DNA from 3 places in the Acidovorax sp. ST3 genome. Region 2 is predicted to be linked to each of the others. Evidence: riboswitches for the same ligand, from Rfam matches in the RefSeq annotation. Region 2 holds a riboswitch; each other region holds the start of a gene.
What was found. A riboswitch is a leader RNA that binds a small molecule or an ion and turns the genes downstream of it on or off. The one in region 2 is predicted to bind glycine.
Positions count from the first base shown of each region.

Region 1: it holds a riboswitch for glycine, as region 2 does, so the genes downstream of both, gcvT (glycine cleavage system aminomethyltransferase GcvT) here and DNK89_RS20765 (penicillin-binding protein 1A) in region 2, are expected to answer to the same signal.
Region 3: it holds a riboswitch for glycine, as region 2 does, so the genes downstream of both, DNK89_RS21850 (D-amino acid dehydrogenase) here and DNK89_RS20765 (penicillin-binding protein 1A) in region 2, are expected to answer to the same signal.

Region 1 covers NZ_QKVP01000001.1:719,005-725,144, forward strand. The annotation lists gene DNK89_RS03195 (TRAP transporter substrate-binding protein) at 157-1,128, shown strand; gene DNK89_RS03200 (TRAP transporter small permease) at 1,254-1,748, shown strand; gene DNK89_RS03205 (TRAP transporter large permease) at 1,834-3,111, shown strand; glycine riboswitch at 3,117-3,222, shown strand; glycine riboswitch at 3,236-3,367, shown strand; gene gcvT (glycine cleavage system aminomethyltransferase GcvT) at 3,416-4,558, shown strand; gene gcvH (glycine cleavage system protein GcvH) at 4,639-5,013, shown strand; gene gcvP (aminomethyl-transferring glycine dehydrogenase) at 5,128-6,140, shown strand, end outside.
Region 2 covers NZ_QKVP01000006.1:438,718-444,857, reverse strand. The annotation lists gene DNK89_RS20775 (LysR family transcriptional regulator) at 32-949, shown strand; gene DNK89_RS20770 (iron-containing alcohol dehydrogenase) at 1,149-2,312, shown strand; glycine riboswitch at 2,381-2,471, shown strand; partial or broken gene DNK89_RS20765 (penicillin-binding protein 1A) at 2,631-4,975, shown strand; gene DNK89_RS20760 (hypothetical protein) at 5,197-6,140, shown strand, end outside.
Region 3 covers NZ_QKVP01000007.1:131,679-137,818, reverse strand. The annotation lists gene DNK89_RS21875 (AarF/ABC1/UbiB kinase family protein) at 1-495, shown strand, start outside; gene DNK89_RS21870 (hypothetical protein) at 492-893, shown strand; gene DNK89_RS21865 (YXWGXW repeat-containing protein) at 1,097-1,549, shown strand; gene DNK89_RS21860 (YXWGXW repeat-containing protein) at 1,706-2,164, shown strand; gene DNK89_RS21855 (2-keto-4-pentenoate hydratase) at 2,207-2,989, opposite strand; glycine riboswitch at 3,220-3,331, shown strand; gene DNK89_RS21850 (D-amino acid dehydrogenase) at 3,427-4,743, shown strand; gene DNK89_RS21845 (cytochrome c) at 4,807-5,145, opposite strand; gene DNK89_RS21840 (sulfite oxidase) at 5,147-6,140, opposite strand, start outside.

The DNA.
Region 1 (6,140 bases), on a different contig from region 2:
GCAAACATGGGGTTGACCAGTTGATAAGCACGCTTACCAGCACAAACCCGGATGCCTGCGGCCATGCTGCACCGCCATAATTTGAGCGAGGCCAGGGGCGGCTCTGCCAGGAGCCCAAGTGCCCCATCCCCTGCCCCAACATCAACAGGAGACACCATGCAATTGACCAAACTCGTCGTTGGACTGAGCCTCGCGCTCGGCTTTGTGGCCACCGCTGCTGCGCAGACCACCATGCGCATCAGCATCTCGACGGCCCAGAACTCCCACCAGGGTGTAGCCATCGACACGTTTGCCAAAGAGGTCGAAAAACGCACGGGGGGCCGCTACAAGATCCAGACGTTCTACAACGGCGCCTTGGGCGGCGAGCGCGAATCGATCGAAGCCGTGCAACTGGGCACCCAGGAACTGGCCTTCAGCTCCACAGGCCCTGTGCCCAACTTTGTGCCCGAGACCAAGATCCTGGATGTACCCTTCCTGTTCCGCGACAAGGCACACGCCCGCGCAGTGCTGGACGGTCCTATCGGCCAGGACTTGCTGTCCAAATTCGACGCCAAGGGTTTCAAGGCACTGGCCTGGGCCGAGAACGGCTTCCGTCACATGACCAACAGCAAGCGCGACGTGAAGGAGCCCGGTGACCTGAAGGGCCTGAAGATGCGCACGATGGAGAACCCCGTGCACATTGCCGCGTACAAGGGCTTTGGCATCATCACCACGCCCATGGCATTCCCTGAAGTGTTCACGGCGCTGCAACAGGGCACCGTGGACGGCCAGGAGAACCCGCTGTCGGTCATCATCTCGGCCAAGTTCGACCAGGTGCAAAAACACCTCACCCTCACCGGCCATGTGTATTCGCCCTGCATCTTCGTGATGAACAAGGCAGCTTTCGACAAGCTTTCGGCAGCCGACAAGCAGGCCTTCATTGACGCAGCCAAGGAAGGCACCAAGGCCAACCGTGCACGTGTGGACGAAGACGACGCCAAGGGCGTGGCTGACCTGCGCGCCAAGGGCATGACCGTGATCGACAACGTGGACAAGGCCAAGTTTGTGGCGGCTCTGGCCCCTGTGAACGCCGAGTTTGAAAAGCAGTTCGGCAAGGCTGCCATCGACAAGATCCGCGAAGTCAAGTAATTTGGGTCTTTGCTATTACCTTTGTAGCTAATAACGCCCGTAGCCATTGCGCTATCGGGCGTTTTTATTCTGGAGCCATCGCTGGTTCTGATCACCTCCTACCTGCCCATGGTCGGCATCGCCCCATGAAAAACGCTTTTCTTACCTTTGAGCGATGGACCACCTTCATCGCCATGCTCGGCGCTTGCGCCATGTTGACCCTGGCCTCGGCCCTGGGCATGTTCCAGATCGTGACGCGCTTTGTGCTGGAGCAGCCCGCCGAATGGACCGAAGTGCTCATCCGCTTCAGCCTGATCTGGATGGTGTTCCTGGCCATCCCGGCCGCGTTTCGCCAGGGCGCGATGGTTAGCGTGGACGTTCTGTACCGCTGGAGCCCGCCACGCATCAAACGGGTGCTGGACTGGGTGGTCGCACTGGCGGCCCTGGCCCTCATCGGCATCATCATCTGGTACGGCTGGGACTACGCGCAACGTGGGGGGGTGCAGAGCATGGCCGGGCTGGAGTCCATCTCCATGTTCTGGGCCTACCTCGCCATGCCGGTGGGGGGGCTTTTTTGCATCGTCGGCATCATTGGCAACCTCATTGATCCCCTGCGCATGGAACTGGAGACTGCTCAATGAACGCCGCGCCGAGCCGCCTCAAGCCAGTGAACGGCCCCCTTGGGGGGCAGCGAGGACATGCAATGCCGAGCGTGGGGGTCCAACTATGAGTTTGGTCATGATTTCAACGATGGTGCTGTGCTTTGCACTCACCGTCTCGGTGGCCGTGTCCATCGGTTTGGCGTCCATCTTGGGCATCCAGGCCTCCAACGCGAACATGCTCATCTCCGTCAAGGAGATGTTCGGGGCCATCAACAAGTTTCCCCTCGCAGCCATCCCCTTCTTCATCCTCGCGGGCAACCTGATGGAGACCGGAGGCATCTCGCGCCGTCTGGTGGAGTTTGCCAAGAGCATCGTCGGCGGCGTGCAGGGTGGCCTGCCCATGACCTGTGTGCTGACCTGCATGATCTTTGCGGCCGTGTCGGGCTCGTCGGTCGCCACCACGTTTGCAATTGGCGCCATCCTGATTCCTGCGCTGATCAAGCATGGCTACCCCACCAGCTACGCCGCCGCGCTGCAGGCCACCAGTGCCGAGCTGGGCGTGATCATCCCTCCCTCCATCCCGATGATCCTTTACGGCGTGAGCGCCGAGGTGTCGATTGGTGAGCTGTTCATCGCTGGCTTTGGCCCGGGCCTGCTGATCAGCGGTGCACTGATGCTCTTCGTATGGGCGTACTGCAAGTACAAGGGCTGGGGCAAAAACGATGGCGATGGCCGCATGCCCTTTGGCAAGGCCACGCTGCAGGCGGGCTGGGCGCTGCTGATGCCCGTCATCATCCTGGGCGGCATCTATGGCGGTGTGTTCACCCCCACCGAGGCATCGGCCGTGGCCGTGTTCTACGCGTTGGTGGTGGGCATCGTCATCTACCGCGAGATCAAGCTCAAGGACCTGTTCGCCATCCTGCGCAAGTCGGCCATCTCGTCGGCGGTGATCATGTTCATCATTGCCAACGCCGGCTTGTTTGCATTCCTCATTACACGCGCGGGCGTGCCCGATGCCATCGGCCGATGGCTGGAGGCGGTGCTGCAGTCCCCAGCCCTCTTCCTGCTGGGCGTGAACGCGGCACTGTTCGTGATCGGCATGTTCATCGAGACCAGCGCGGCGATCATCGTGCTGGCCCCCATCCTCGCGCCTGTGGCCATGCACTTCGGTATCGACCCTGTGCACTTCGGCCTCATCATGGTGGTGAACCTGGCCCTGGGCATGATCACGCCCCCGTTCGGAGTGAACCTGTTCGCAGCCTGCACGGTGGCCAGAATCTCGCTGGACCGGATTATCAAGCACCTGCTGCCGTTCGTCGGCGTGATTCTGGTGTGCCTGATGATCATCACCTACGTGCCATCGATCTCGTTGGCACTTCGGGATCTGGTCTACGCAAAGTAGTTAGAATTGCTCGGTCAGGAGAGAGTGCTCCGTCTTGTCCATAAGACGCGCAGCACCGCCGAAGGCGCAGGCAGCAGCCGAACGCTCAGGCAAAAGGACTGGCAACCGCCCGCAGCGATGCGGGCGTTCCCTTGCTGGAGAGAGGTGGCCCCACAGAAAAGAAACTGTGTGCAGGCCATCCACCGAAGGAGCAAACCGCACGGCCAGCCAAGGCGCTGCGGTGAATCTCTCAGGTAAAGCGGACAGCAGGGCAAATCCCGTGACCACGCCGTGGTCGCGGCCCCCATTTGCCCCGGAGTCCGCCATGTCAGCCACCGCCCCCCTGCTCACCACGCCCCTGAACGCCCTGCACATCGAGTTGGGCGCTCGCATGGTGCCTTTTGCAGGCTATTCCATGCCCGTGCAATACCCCGCTGGCCTGATGGCCGAGCATGTGCACACCCGCACCGCCGCCGGCCTGTTCGACGTGTCACACATGGGCCAGCTCAAGCTCATCGGCGCCGATGCTGCCGCAGCGTTTGAAACCCTGATGCCCGTGGATGTGATCGACCTGCCCATGGGCAAGCAGCGCTACGGTCTGCTGCTGACCGACGAAGGCACGATCATGGACGACCTGATGTTCTTCAACCAGGGCGTGGTGGATGGTGAACCCACCCTGTTTGTCATCGTCAACGGGGCCTGCAAGGTGGGCGACATTGCCCATATCCAGGCCCGCATCGGCCAGCGCTGTAAGGTGGTGCCCATGCCCGACCACGCCCTGCTCGCTCTGCAGGGCCCACAGGCCGTCACCGCCCTCGCCCGCCTGGCGCCCGGTGTCGAAAAGCTGGTGTTCATGACCGGTGGCGCGTTCAGCATCGCGGGCTGCGACTGCTTTGTGACCCGCAGCGGCTACACCGGCGAAGACGGCTTTGAAATCTCCGTACCCGCCGCGCAGGCCGACACCCTGGCCCGCGCCCTGCTGGCCCAGCCTGAAGTCAAGCCCATCGGCCTGGGTGCCCGCAACTCGCTGCGCCTCGAAGCGGGCCTGTGCCTTTACGGCAACGACATCGACACCACCACCACGCCCCCCGAAGCCGCGCTGAACTGGGCCATCCAGAAGGTGCGCCGCACCGGTGGCGCGCGTGCAGGCGGCTTCCGCGGTGCCGACAAGGTGCTCGCACAGATCGACAACCCTGCCAGCCTGCCCCGCAAGCGTGTGGGCCTGGTCGCGCTGGAACGTGTGCCGGTGCGCGAGCACACCGAACTGCAGAGCACGGACGGCCAAAAGATCGGCGAAGTTACCAGTGGCCTGCTGGGCCCCACGGTGAATGAACCCGTGGCCATGGGCTACGTCACGCCAGCTTTTGCCGCCATCGGCACCCGTGTCAACGCCATCGTGCGCGGCAAGGCGGTGCCCATGGAAGTGCGCGCCATGCCGTTTGTGCCGGCCAATTACTACCGCGGCTGATTTCATCAGCGAAGCGCACAAGCTGCGCCCGCTTACATTGCAGATTCCTTTACTTTTTTCCTTTGCTTGAGGAGCTTCCCATGACGATCAAATTCTCCAAAGACCACGAGTGGATCAATGCCGCTGACGCTAACGCTTCGGTGGTGGGCATCACCGTCCACGCGCAGGACGCTCTGGGCGACGTGGTGTTTGTAGACCTGCCCGAAGTGGGCAAGAGCTTTGCCCAGGGCGAAGTGGCAGGTGTGGTCGAGTCCGTGAAGGCCGCCGCCGATGTGTACATGCCCGTCTCTGGCGAAGTGGTCGAAGTGAACGAAGCCCTGCGTGCCGACCCATCCCTTGCCAACAGCGACCCGCTGGGCGCTGGCTGGTTCTTCAAGGTCAAGCTGGCCGACGCGAGCCAACTCGACGCCCTGCTGGACGAAGCTACCTACACCGAGTTCGCCAAGAACGCCTGATCCCTGCTGACTCAGAGGGCATGGCGCCGGGCCATGCCCGGCCCGCCGCCCTGTCGCGTGCGCGCTCTATTCCCGGCACCGCCCCCAACCCGCTGCGACCTACGAGACTGCCCCATGCTGATGCAATCCGCCCCCCCCCTTGGCGCGCTTGAAAACGCCACCGAATTCCTGCCCCGCCACATCGGCATCGACGCGGCCGACGAAGCGCACATGCTGTCGGTGATCGGCGAGGCCTCACGCCGTGCGCTCATCGAATCCATCGTGCCGCGCTCCATCGCACGCAGCCGGGGCATGGACCTGCCCGCGCCGCTCACCGAAGCGGCGGCACTGGCAGAACTCAAGGCCATCGCGGGCAAGAACCAGTTGCTCAAGAGCTTCATCGGCCAGGGCTACTACGGCACGCACACGCCCGGCGTCATCCTGCGCAACATCCTGGAGAACCCCGCCTGGTACACCGCCTACACGCCCTACCAGGCTGAGATTTCGCAAGGCCGCATGGAGGCCCTGGTCAACTTCCAGACCATGGTGTGCGACCTCACTGGCATGCCGATTGCCAATGCGTCCATGCTGGACGAGGCCACCGCCGCCGCCGAGGCCATGACACTGGCCAAGCGCTCGGTCAAGAGCAAGAGCAACGTGTTTGTGGTGGCGGGCGATGCCCACCCGCAGACCATTGAAGTCATACAGACCCGCGCCAAGCCCCTGGGCCTGGAAGTGCGCCTGGCCAATTCGGCCGAAGAATGGAACACCCTGCTGGAAGGTGACTACTTTGCCGTGCTGGCCCAACACCCCGCCACCAGCGGCCGCATTGACGACCTGCGCGCCGACGTGGAAAAGGCCCATGCCAAGCAAGCTGCCTTCATCGTGGCGGCCGACCTGCTGGCGCTCACCCTCATCACGCCGCCCGGTGAACAAGGTGCCGACATCGTGGTGGGCACCACCCAGCGTTTTGGCATGCCCATGGGCGCAGGTGGCCCCCACGCTGCCTACATGGCCTGCCGCGATGAATTCAAGCGCTCCATGCCTGGCCGCCTGGTAGGCGTGAGCGTGGACGTGCATGGCAAGCCCGCCTACCGCCTGGCGCTGCAAACCCGCGAACAGCACATCCGCCGCGAAAAAGCCACGTC
Region 2 (6,140 bases):
TAAATAAACCCATCCGCACTCAAGGCACGCCATGAAAAGCCTGCAAGACCTCGACATCTTTGTGCGCACCGTGGACAGCGGCAGCCTCTCGGCCACGGCGCGTGCGCTGGACCTCACGCCCGCCGCCGCGAGCGCCGCGCTCAAGCGGCTGGAGGCCGAGCTGGGCGTGGCGTTGTTCGTGCGCTCTACGCGCAGCCTGCGGCTCACGCAGGAGGGCGCGCTGTTCCTGGAGCATTGCCGCCCCGCGCTGGCGGCGCTGCAGCAGGTGCAAGGCCAGCTAGCAGGCGGGCGCGCCGGTGGCTTGCGCGGCACGCTGCAACTGGCCGCGCCGTCGGACTTGGGGCGCAATGTGCTGCTGCCCTGGCTCGATGCCTTCCAGGCCGAGCACCCGGCCATCGATATCCGCCTGCAGCTGGCTGACCGCGTGGCCAACGTCTACAGCGAGCCGGTGGACGCCGCCTTCCGCTACGGCAAGCCGCAGGATTCGAGCCTGGTCGCACTGCCGCTGGCCGCCGACCACCGGCGTGTGCTCTGCGCGGCGCCCGCCTACCTGGCTGCGCACGGCATGCCCGGCACGCCCCACGCACTGGCCGCGCACGAGGGCCTGTGCTTCATGCTGGGCGAGGACGTGCACGACCGCTGGCGCTTCTGGGACGCCGCAGGCCAGGAGGTGGTGGTGCGCGTGCGCAGCCGCAACGTGGCCAACGATGGCGATGTCGTGCGCCGCTGGGCCGTGCTGGGCCGGGGCATTGCGTACAAGTCGTACTTTGATGTGGCTGATGATCTGGCCGCCGGGCGGCTGGTGCCGCTGTGCCCTGGCTGGACCACCGAGGCCGTGCCGCTCTTTCTGGTTGCCCCCAGCCGCCGCCAGTTCACGCCGCTGGTGCGGGCGCTGCGCGACTTCGTGGCCGGGCGCCTGCAGGCGCTCATGGAGCGGGCGCCACACTGAGCGCTAGCAGCAACCGCATGCGCTGCGCCGACCTGCCGCACGAGGCTCTGCCAGCAGCAGGGCTATCGCACACGCGACCGGCGCCGCCCACCCGTGCGCCGCACAATCGCGCCCTTGCTGCCGCCACCGAGCGCGGCGAACCCGCTGCGCAGCCAAATGCCCGGTGCTGCGGCAACGCCATTGACGGAGAAAGACGATCATGCTGAATTTCGACTTCCACAACCCCACCCACATCGCCTTCGGCCAGGGGCGCATTGCCGACTTGGCCAAGCTCGTGCCCGCTGCCGCCAAGGTGCTGATCCTGGTGGGCGGCGCCAGCGCCGAAAAGACCGGCACCCTGGCTGAGGTGCGCGCCGCGCTGGGCGAGCGCCAGCACGCCACCTTCAGCGGCATCGAGCCGAACCCCAGCTACGAAACCTCCATGAAGGCCGTGGCGCAGATCCGCGAAGGCGGTTTTGACTTCTTGCTGGCCGTGGGCGGAGGCTCGGTGATCGACGCCACCAAGTTCATCGCCGCCGCCGTGCGTTTTGAGGGCGCCGACCCCTGGGCCATCCTCGAAAAGCACGGCCGCAACATCCAGGGTGCCATGCCGTTTGGTTCCGTGCTCACGCTGCCCGCCACGGGCTCGGAGATGAACAACGGCGGCGTCATCACCCACCGTGCCAAAGGCGCCAAGCTGTCGTTTGGCAGCGTGCACACCTACCCGGTGTTCTCGGTGCTCGACCCCACCAAGACCTACACCCTGCCGCCCCAGCAACTGGCCAACGGCGTGGTGGATGCGTTTGTGCACACGGTGGAGCAGTACCTGACCTACCCGGTCAACGCGCCCGTGCAGGACCGCTTTGCCGAAGGCATCCTGCAAACACTGATCGAAGTGGGCCCGCGCCTGCTGACCGCCCCTGAGCCCGTGTACGACGACCGCGCCAACCTGATGTGGGCCGCCACCATGGCGCTCAACGGCCTGATTGGCGCGGGCGTGCCGCAGGACTGGGCCACGCACATGATCGGCCACGAGCTGACGGCCCTGCACGGCATCGACCACGCGCGCACCCTGGCCATCGTGCTGCCCGCGCTGCTGAACGAGCGCCGGGTGGCCAAGCGCGCCAAGCTGCTGCAGTACGGCGAGCGCGTGTGGGGCATCACCACCGGCACGGATGATGAGCGCATCACCGCCGCCATCGAGCGCACGCGCGATTTCTTTGAAAGCATGGGCATCGCCACGCGCCTGTCGGGCTACGGCCTGGGCGGCGACACGGTGACCGCCGTGGTTGCGCAGCTCGAAGCGCACGGCATGGTGACCCTGGGCGAACAGCGCGAGATCACGCCCGCCGTGAGCCGCCGCATCCTTGAAGCCGCGCTGTAAGTGGCCTGCCCGGCGCCATCAATAACCTTGGGGCCGGGTTTGGTTTGCGCGCGTGGGTTAGAGTAAATCCTGATCTTGCGGGAGAGAGGGGCGTGCACTGCCCCCGCCGAAGGCGCAAACTCCCATCATCGCTCAGGCACACCGGACCGCAAGAGACCATCGCCGACTGGAGAGAGGCCGCCGCACCGCGCAACGCGGGCGGGGTCCACCGAAGGGGCTGGCTGCCACCGCAGCTGAAACTCTCAGGTAACAGGGACAGGGGGAGAGGCGCCGCAGACCCGCTTTTGCGCGGGCGCTGCCCAGCCAGAGTTCCCTCCGATGTCCTCCTCACCCCCTATTGCTGCGCCCGCAGCAGTGCCTCCAAAAAAGCGCTCGGCGCTGAAGTTCCTCTGCGGGTTTCTCGCAGGGCTCGTCCTGGCCGGCAGCGCCGGAGGGGCCTATGTGCTGCACCTGCTGTGGCAGCAGCTGCCACCGTGGACCACCTGGCCGACTACGACCCCCGGCTGCCCCTGCGCATTTATGCCGCCGACGGCAGCCTGCTGGCAGAGTTTGGCGAAGAGCGCCGCGAATTTGTGCCCATTGGTCAGATACCGCTGCACATGCGCCAGGCGCTGCTGGCGATTGAGGATGCGCGGTTTTACGAACACGGCGCGGTGGACTTCACGGGTCTGGCACGCGCCGCGCTGCGCAACGTGGTGACGGGCGAGCACGCCCAGGGCGCCAGCACCATCACGATGCAGGTGGCGCGGGTGTTCTTTCTGAGCAGGGTGAAAACCTACAGCCGCAAGCTGATGGAGATCCTGCTGGCCTACAAGCTGGAGGCCACGTACAGCAAGGACAAGATTCTGGAGCTGTACATGAACCAGATTTATCTGGGCGAGCGGGCCTACGGGTTTGCGGCCGCAGCCTCGGTGTACTTCGACAAAACGTTGGACGAGCTGACGGTGGCCGAGGCCGCGATGCTCGCCGGCCTGCCCAAGGCCCCTTCAGCCTACAACCCCGTCGTCAATCGCGAGCGCGCCACCGTGCGTCAGCAGTACATCCTGCAACGCATGCACGCGCTGGGCTACCTGGACACCGCCTCTTACGACGCGGCCAGTGCCGAGGTGCTCACGTTTCGCACGCAGCCACGTTCCATCGACCCCGCCGCAGCGTTTGCCGTGGAACAAGCGCGCAAGATGGTGGTGGATCGGTTTGGAGAGGCTGTGTATTCGCTGGGCCTGGATGTGGTCACCACCCTGCGCGTGGCAGAGCAGCAGGCCGCCACGCGCGCGCTGCGCGCCGGGCTGCTGCGCGCGCAAGCGTCGCTGGGCTATGCGGGCCCCGAGGCCCGCTTACCGCACACCGAGGCCGCCCGAAACGGCCACCCCCGGGCCCTGCGTGCAGCGCTGGCGCCGTACCGGGACAGCGGTGAACTGCGTGTGGCCCTGGTGCGCGAGGCGTCGCAGGCGGGCGGCATTTCCGCGCTGCTGCGCGACGGCACGCGCGTGCAGATTCCGCGCAGCCGGCTGACTGCCAGCGCCCGCGAGGCCTTGGCGCCCGATACGCCCCCGCAGCGGCGCATTGCACCGGGCGCGGTGATCCGCGTGGTGGTCGACGTACGCCAGCAGTGGAGCCTGGCGCAGCTGCCCGGCATGGAAGGTGCGCTGGTCTCCATGGACACGGACACCGGGGAGATTCTGGCGCTGACCGGCGGCTTCGACCAAGCACTAAACCAGTTCGACCACGCGGTGCAGGCCCAGCGCCAGCCCGGCTCCACCTTCAAGCCCTTCATCTTCTCTGCTGCGCTGGAGAAGGGCTATGCGCCGGGCACGCTGGTCGACGATACGCAGCGCGTTGTCATCCCCGCCGCACGGGGGCGCGCCGCCTGGCGCCCGCGCAACTACGGCGGCCAATACGAGGGCTTCATCTCGGCGCGGCGTGGCCTGGTGCTCTCCAAGAACATGGTGGCCGTCAACCTGATGGAGGCGGCGGGCGCGCAATATGTGCAGCAGTTCGCCACCCGCTTCGGTTTCGACCCCGCGCTCAACCCGTCCCGGCTGCCGCTGGCGCTGGGCGCAGGTGCCGTCACACCGCTGCAGCTCACGCAGGCCTACGCCGTGTTCGCCAACGGTGGCACGCTGGTGCAGCCCCGGCTGATCCGCAAGGTGAGCGAGCGCGGCGGCGAGGTGCTGTACGAAGCTGGCGGCCCATCGCCCCGCACCACTGCGGTGTCCGAGCGCAATGCCTTCGTGCTCGACAGCATGCTGCGCGACGTGGTCGAGCACGGCACCGGCAGGCGGGCTAAGTCGCTGGGCCGCCCTGATGTGGCGGGCAAGACCGGCACCTCCAACGACGCGCGGGACGCATGGTTTGCGGGCTATTCGTCGGGCGTGGCCTCGGTGGTGTGGATCGGCTACGACCAGCCGCGCAGTCTGGGCCGGCATACCGGCGGCACGCTGGCGCTGCCGGTATGGACCGACTATATGGCTGTGGCAGTCCAAGGGCGACAGCCGGTGCTGCGCACCCTGCCGCTGGATCTGATGCTTTTTGGCGACGACTACCTGTACCCCGAGTACGTGTTTGGCACTTGCGTGGACGACCGTACCGCGTTTGTGCAGAGCCCCTTTGAGTGCAGCCACTGGCGCCGTCCGCAGCCCGAGGGCTCGTTGGATATGGGGTGAGAACGCATCTGGCTCCTGGTGGGCAAGCGCTAGGTGCTACGTACTGTGGGGCGATTGTTTGCTGTAGCACCCTTGTGCCTTTGGCAATCGTTACGTCCCTCTCCTGGCGCATTTCGCGCCGCACAGCCGCGTTTCGTCGCAGGGCGATGGAGCCCGCCGGTTGCGCCACCTACAGTGCCGTCAAGCCGCCCCTCTGGGTGGCATTTGACGAAAGGCGCACCGTGACCCTCATCCTCCTCCTGGCCCTCCGCTCTGCATGGCGCACGGCCCGTGCCCCGCTGCTGGCGGCTTTTGTAGCACTGCTGGCCTGGGCCACGCCGGCATCGGCCCAGTACGCCGGGCTGCGCACCCTGGTGGTCCCGGGCGTCGAGCCGGTGACCGTGGCGCTGTTCTACCCCACGCCGGTGGTGGCGCGCACCCAGCCCATGGGCCCATGGCGGCCCGTGGTTACGCCGGGGGCGCCGGTGGCAACCACGCCCCTCAAGGGCCTGATCCTCATCTCGCACGGCACCGGCGGCCATGAGCTGGGCCACCACAACCTGGCCACGCGCCTAGCGGCCGACGGCTATCTGGTGGCGGCGCTGCGCCACCCGGGCGACAACTGGGAAGACCGGTCGATGATCACCTCCGGCCGGTACTTCAGCGAACGCCCCCGCCAGGCGAGCCGCGTGTTGGATGCCCTGCTGGCCAGCCCTGAATGGGGCCCCCGTATACCGGCCGGGCGCATTGGCGCCGTGGGCCACTCGGCGGGTGGCTATACCGTGCTGGCACTGGCCGGTGCCCAGGCCGAGCCCGCCCGTGCGGCGCAGCACTGCCGCAGCGTGTCGGACGACCCCGGCTTTTGCAGCCTGGGCAAGCTCCCGAGCCGTGCCCAGTCTGTTCAGGCCGCACCGGCTGCTGCAGCGTCCGCGCAGGTCCCCGCCGCCGCGCAGGATGGTCCGCTGGTCTCCGTGGCAGACCCCCGCATCCGTGCCGTGGTGGCCATGGCACCCATGGCCGTGGTGTTCACGCCGGGCAGCCTGAAGGCCATCAGCGTGCCCGTGCGGCTCATGGTGGCCGAGCGCGATGCCGTGCTCACCGGCAAGTACCACGGCGGCTACGTGGCGGCGAATTTGCCTGCTGCACAGGCCAGCACGGTGCCGGGCGCGGGCCACTTTGCCTTCAT
Region 3 (6,140 bases), on a different contig from region 2:
CGGGTACATGCCGACCCGCACCCGGGCAACTTTCTGTTCGCGCCCGACGGCACGGTGGGTGTGCTGGACTTTGGCTGCACGCGCGCCCTGCCCAGCACATTCCGGGCGCAGGTGGTGCAGGCATGGTCTGCCCTGCTGCGCGCCCCTACCGACCCCACGCGCAACGCACAGGTGCTGCAGGCCTACCAGGCGCTGGGGCTCTTGCACAAGGACCTGACCGTGCAGGCCTACACCACCGAACTTGCCCCCGCACTGGCCGAGATGCAGGCCTGGCAGATCGAGCCCTTCACCCAGCCGGTTTTTGACTTTGGCACCAAGACACCCCCGCCCATCACCCCCAGCCATCACCAGCGCGTGCTGGGCCAGCACCTCGCCCAGATCCCCGGCGAGATGCCCGCGTTCGAACGCATGTGGATGGGGCTGATGCACCTGCTGACGCGGCTGGGTGCCCGGGTGCACACCCGCGCCCACAAGGCGCTGGCCGTTCACCCATGACCAACACGGCGCTGACCCTGGCCGCAGCCTGCCTGGCCCTGGTGGGTGTCGCGCACTCGGTGCTGGGAGAGCTTCTGCTGTTTCGCAGGCTGCGCACGCAGGGCCGCCAGACGGCGGGGCGCGCGGAGGCTGGCACTGCGCAGCAGGTGCTGCACACCCCGCACCTGCGCATTCTGTGGGGCACCTGGCATGTGGCCTCGGTACTGTGCTGGGCACTGAGCGCCCTGCTCTGGCGCCTGGGCACCGCACCTTGGGACGCGGCCCTGGGCGCCTGGGCCGCCGACGCCGTGGGCATTGCCACCCTGGCCAGTGGCATGCTGGTGTTCTTTGCCACGCACGGCAGACACCCGGCGTGGTGCGCGTTGCTGGTGATTGCGACGCTGGTGTGGTGGCGCTGAAGCAAGCCATCGCGGGCGGATGGATGGGGGACGCCGACGCCGGACGCCTGAGCAGGCGTGACAAAAATCACACGGCAACCGTTTGCCTCCGAAGTCGGCAACACAACTTCACAAAGCTTCGCAATTGGCCTACACCGGCTTGACGCAGCGTGCGCACCATGAAGTCTCCGGTTCCGCAAGGAATCACATCTGAGGAGAACCTTATGGCCCGCAAAGCACTTGCCGCTGTGTCCATCGCCCTGCTGTCGCTGGGCGCCGCGAGCGCGGCGCAGGCGCAGACCAGCGCCACCGTTGTCATCCAGGCAGGTACGCCTGTCTACCAGCAACCCGCCCCAGTGCGCGTGCAGTACCAGGCGCCGCCCCCACCCCGCTACGAGGTGGCGCCGCACCCGCGCCGCGGCATGGTGTGGGTGCCCGGCCACTGGGAATGGCGTGGCCACCGCCACGTGTGGATGCAGGGCTACTGGGTGAAAGCCCGCCCCGGCTACCACTACCGCGAGCCCCGCTGGGTGGAACACGGCGGCCGCTGGAACATGCAGCCCGGCGGCTGGGACCGTGATGGCGATGGCATCCCCAACCGCCGCGACCGGGACCGTGACGGAGACGGCGTGCCCAACCGCTACGACCAGCGCCCGGACAACCCCTACCGCCGCTGATCCCCCTTGGCGGGACCGCTGCGCGGGCCGACAGGCAATGGGCAGCCCGGCTGACAGACGCGCCACCACCCACTGGCCACGATGAGGCCACAGACGCAACACCCGGCCCGACGCAGGCAGTGCCTGCGGTCGGCCAGACACGACAAGGAGTTCACCATGACCCACGCCACTTTCTTGCGCAACACCTTCACCGCAGCGGCCCTGTCCGTGACAACGCTGACGGCGCTGACAGGGGCCATCACACCGGCACAGGCCGCCACGCAAGCCACTGTCATCGTGCAGTCGGGCCCGCAGCAGGGCATCGTCATTCCGGCACCCCCGCCACCCCGCCGCGAAGCCGTTCCACACGCCCGCAAGGGACAGGTGTGGGTGCCTGGCTACTGGGACTGGCGGGGCCACCGCCATGTATGGGTGGCAGGCCACTTTGAAAAGGTGCGGCCAGGCTACCGCTATCGCCCCCCCCAGTGGGAGCAGCGCGACGGGCGCTGGGAGCTGCACCGGGGCGGTTGGGACCGCGATGGCGACGGCATTGCCAACCGCAATGACCGCGACCGTGACGGCGACGGCGTGCCCAACCGCCGCGACCACCAGCCGGACAACCCACGCCGCAACTGATCGACGCTCCGCTGGCTAGCCAGGGCGCCAGGCCCTGTGCCTTTATGGCAGGTGCAACACCGCCTGCCCCAGCCCGGGAAAGTCGGCCACCACCTCAGCCCCCGGCGCCACCAGCACGGTGCCGGTGCATGACCCGGTGGTGACCCAGTGCCCCGCGCGCAGTCCACCCAGGCTGCGCGCGCCTTCGTTGGCCAGCCACACCAGCAGGCGCAGCGGGTCGCCCGCCGGGTTGCCCCAGGTGGCATGTTGCACGGCCACGGCCCCGTTCACCGACAAAGTCACCGCTTGCGCCAGGGGCTGTGCGGTGGCCACTTCGTCGGTGCCAGTCCCCACAATCAGCGCTCCGTGGCATGCCTGGTCGGCCAGGCGGCTCCACTCGCCCTGCTGCGCCCAGGCAGCAAAGCGCGTGTCGCACACCTCGATGGCGGCCCGCACCGACGCCACGGCCGCCAGCACTTCGGCGGCGCTGTAGGGGGTGGCGCGGGCGGGCAGGTCGGCCCCCAGTTCGTAGACCCATTCCGCCTCCACCCCCATCACGGCAAAACCAGATGCAGCCAGCAACACGGGCTCGCCCGCTGCAGCCACCCACACCGAATCGCGGGTGAGTGCAGCGCGTGCCGGTTGCGCCTGGGGCGACGCAGCCCCGACCTTCCAGCCAGCGATGTGCCCGCGTGCACGCACCACCGCGTCTTGCACGGCATAGGCCTCGGAGGCATCCCGCGGGCGCAGCCCTGCGGGAAAGTCCAACGGGCGGGGCGTGCGCACTTCCCGGGCCTGGGTGATGACGGCGGCGCTGGCGGCAGGGTCCAAAGCGGTGGGGGACATGACAAAACTCTCCGTGGTGCAAGGGGTCGGCGGGATTATCGGCACCTTCCCCCATCGGCCCCGCCCCGCTGCATCAGCAACGATTGCGCCCCATTAGCCGCCGGAGTTGATCCGGCGCACAGGCTTGCCCCCTAGAATCGGCCTCGCAGGAGAGCACGGCAGGCACAGGCCACCGCTGCACCGAAGGCGCAAACTCCCATACACGCTCAGGTCCCGTACTGCACCATTCATCAAAGCCGTCTGGAGAGCCGCCTCGCGCAACGCGAAGCGCACCGAAGGAGCAAGCCGCAGCCCGGGTGGGTGGCGGTGAATCTCTCAGGTACCAAGGACAGGGGGAGCGGCAGCCAGGGCATTCATGCGCCAGCTGCACGCTATTGAATTCATAGCTGCCAGCGCATGTTGTTCTAGCGCCAGAGCCCAGAAAGGCTTTGAAAATCATGCGCGTGATCGTTTTGGGCGCCGGCTTGCTCGGCGTGACTTCGGCTTATTTCCTTTCGCAACTCGGCCACGAGGTGACCGTCATCGACCGCCAGGTTGCGCCCGGTGCAGAGACCAGCTTTGCCAACGGCGGTCAGATCTCGGTGAGCCACGCCGAACCCTGGGCCAACCCCAGCGCGCCGCTCAAGGTGCTGCAGTGGCTGGGCAAAGAGGATGCACCCCTGCTGTTCCGCCTGCGCGCCGACATGCGGCAATGGCTGTGGGGCCTGTCCTTCCTGCGCAACTGCACGCCCGCACGCACGCGCCACAACATCGAACAGATCGTGCGCCTGGGCACCTACAGCCGCGACACGCTGCAGCAGCTGCGCGCGGCCACTGGCATCCAGTACGACCAGCGCACACAAGGCATCCTGCACTTCTATACCAACCCAAAAGAATTCGACGGCGCGCTGGCCCCGGCCGAGCAGATGCGCGCGCTGGGCTGCGAGCGCCAGGTCATCAGCGCCGACGAGGCCGTGCGCATCGAGCCTGCCCTGGCCCACATCCGCCCACAACTCGCGGGCGCCACCTACACGGCCGAAGATGAATCCGGCGACGCCAACCAGTTCACGCGCGAGCTGGCCAAGCTGTGCGGGGCGGCGGGCGTGCAGTTCCGCATGGGCCACCACATCACCGCCTTGCGCGAGGTGGGTGGCCGCATCGACCACGTGGAAGTGACCAATGCCGAAGGCCGCTTCGAGCGTGTGCGCGGCGATGCGTTTGTACTGGCCATGGGCTCGTTCAGCCCGCTGCTGGCGCAGCCGCTGGGCATCCAGCTGCCCATCTACCCGGCCAAAGGCTACTCGGTGACCATGCCGGTCAAGGACGCGGCCAAGGCGCACCAGGTGAGCCTGACGGACGACGAGTTCAAGCTCGTGTTCTCGCGCTACACCAGCGAGCGGGGCGACCGCCTGCGCATTGCGGGCACGGCGGAATTGAATGGCTATGACCGCCACCTGAACGAGGTGCGCTGCGAGGCCATCGTGCGGCGGGTGGAGCAGCTCTTCCCCGGCGCCGGCGACACCACCCAGGCGCAGTTCTGGAGCGGCCTGCGCCCCGCCACGCCCAGCAACGTGCCGCTGATCGGCAAGACCAAAGTGGGCAATTTGTTCCTCAACACCGGCCACGGCACGCTGGGCTGGACGCACGCCTGCGGCTCGGGCAAGGCGCTGGCCGACATCGTGAGTGGCCGCGTGCCCGAGGTGGACTTTGCGTTCCAGGGGCTGCAAGGGCGCGCAGCCGGGGCGGCGCTGGTGCCGTCGCGCACGGCGGCCTGAGGCAGCGCGCGGTTGCAGGCGGTTGCAGCGAGGCCACGCTGCAACCGGTGCGAAAGGCTGCGCCTACTTGGCCGCGCCCGTGGCGTGCGCCACAAACTGCGCCACGGCCAACATGTCCTTCTCGCTCATGCGCTCGGCATACGAGGGCATTACACCGATGCCCGCCTTGAGCGCGCGCAACACGCGGCCCGCGTCGGGCTTCAGCTCATCCAGCACCGGGCCGACCTGGCCCTCAGCACCTGCGGCCTGCAGGGTGTGACACACGGCGCAGGCGGGCTGGATCTTGGTGAACAGCTCCTTGCCGCGTGCCAGTTCGGCGGGGTCGGCGGCCGCAGCCGACGCACAGGCGCCAGCGACCCACAGCGCCGCTGCAAGGCGGCGCGCTCCGTTGCTCCCACCCATCTCAGGCCACGGTCACGGTGACGGCGTGGTCACGCCAGCTGGCGTTGTTGTAGCCGCCCAGGTTTTCCTCACGCTGCTCGGCCTGCACATTGCCTGCCGTGTCGGTGGCGCGGCTGGCCAGCACATGGGTGCCCGCCTCCAGGCGCAGGGGCAGCGCAAACTGCCGCCAGGCAAAGGGGCCCAGGTCGGGGCCGATGAGCTTGGCCGCCTGCCAGGTCTTGCCGCCGTCGGCCGACACCTCCACGCCCTTGATTCCGCGCGTGCCGCCAAAGGCCACGCCATGCACCTGCACCTGGCCGGGCTTGAGGGGACCCTTGTCGGCCAAGGGGCCGTTGATCCAGGACTTCACGCCCATCTCCCACACCGAAGGCTGGTCGGGGCTGGCCTTGCTGCCGGGTGGCGACATGCGGTAGCCGTGCGACATGATGCGTGCCTGCGACTGCGCGCTGGTGAAGGCCACGCGCTTGACGTACTTGATGTTGTTCACGCCCTGGTAGCCGGGCACCACCAGCCGCAGCGGGCCGCCATGCGCCAGTGACAGCGGCTCGCCATTCATCTCCCAGGCCAGCAGCGCATCGTCCATCGCCTTCACGGGCACCGAGCGCTCCACCAGCACCGACAGCGGGTCCACCCCCTCGGGCAGCTTCTCGCCGCCCGTACCGGTCAGGTAGGCCGCGCCGTCGGCCAGCCCGCCCAGGGCCGCCACCACGTTGCGCAGCGGCACGCCACTCCAGACCACGCAGCCTGCAGCACCCACCGCCCAAGGGGTGCCGCTGGGCTTGCTGGGGAAAAAGCCCCGGCCGTTGCCCGAGCACTGCAACACGGTGACCACGGTTTCCACGCCCAACGTCTTGAGCTCAGCCAGGGTCAGGCTGCGCGGGCTTTTGACCCCTTCGATGGACACCGTCCACGCGTCGCGGTTGTCCAGGATGGCCGCGTCGGGCGCGGGCAGGTTGTTGCGCACGTACAGCTGGTTGGACGGCGTGATGACGCTG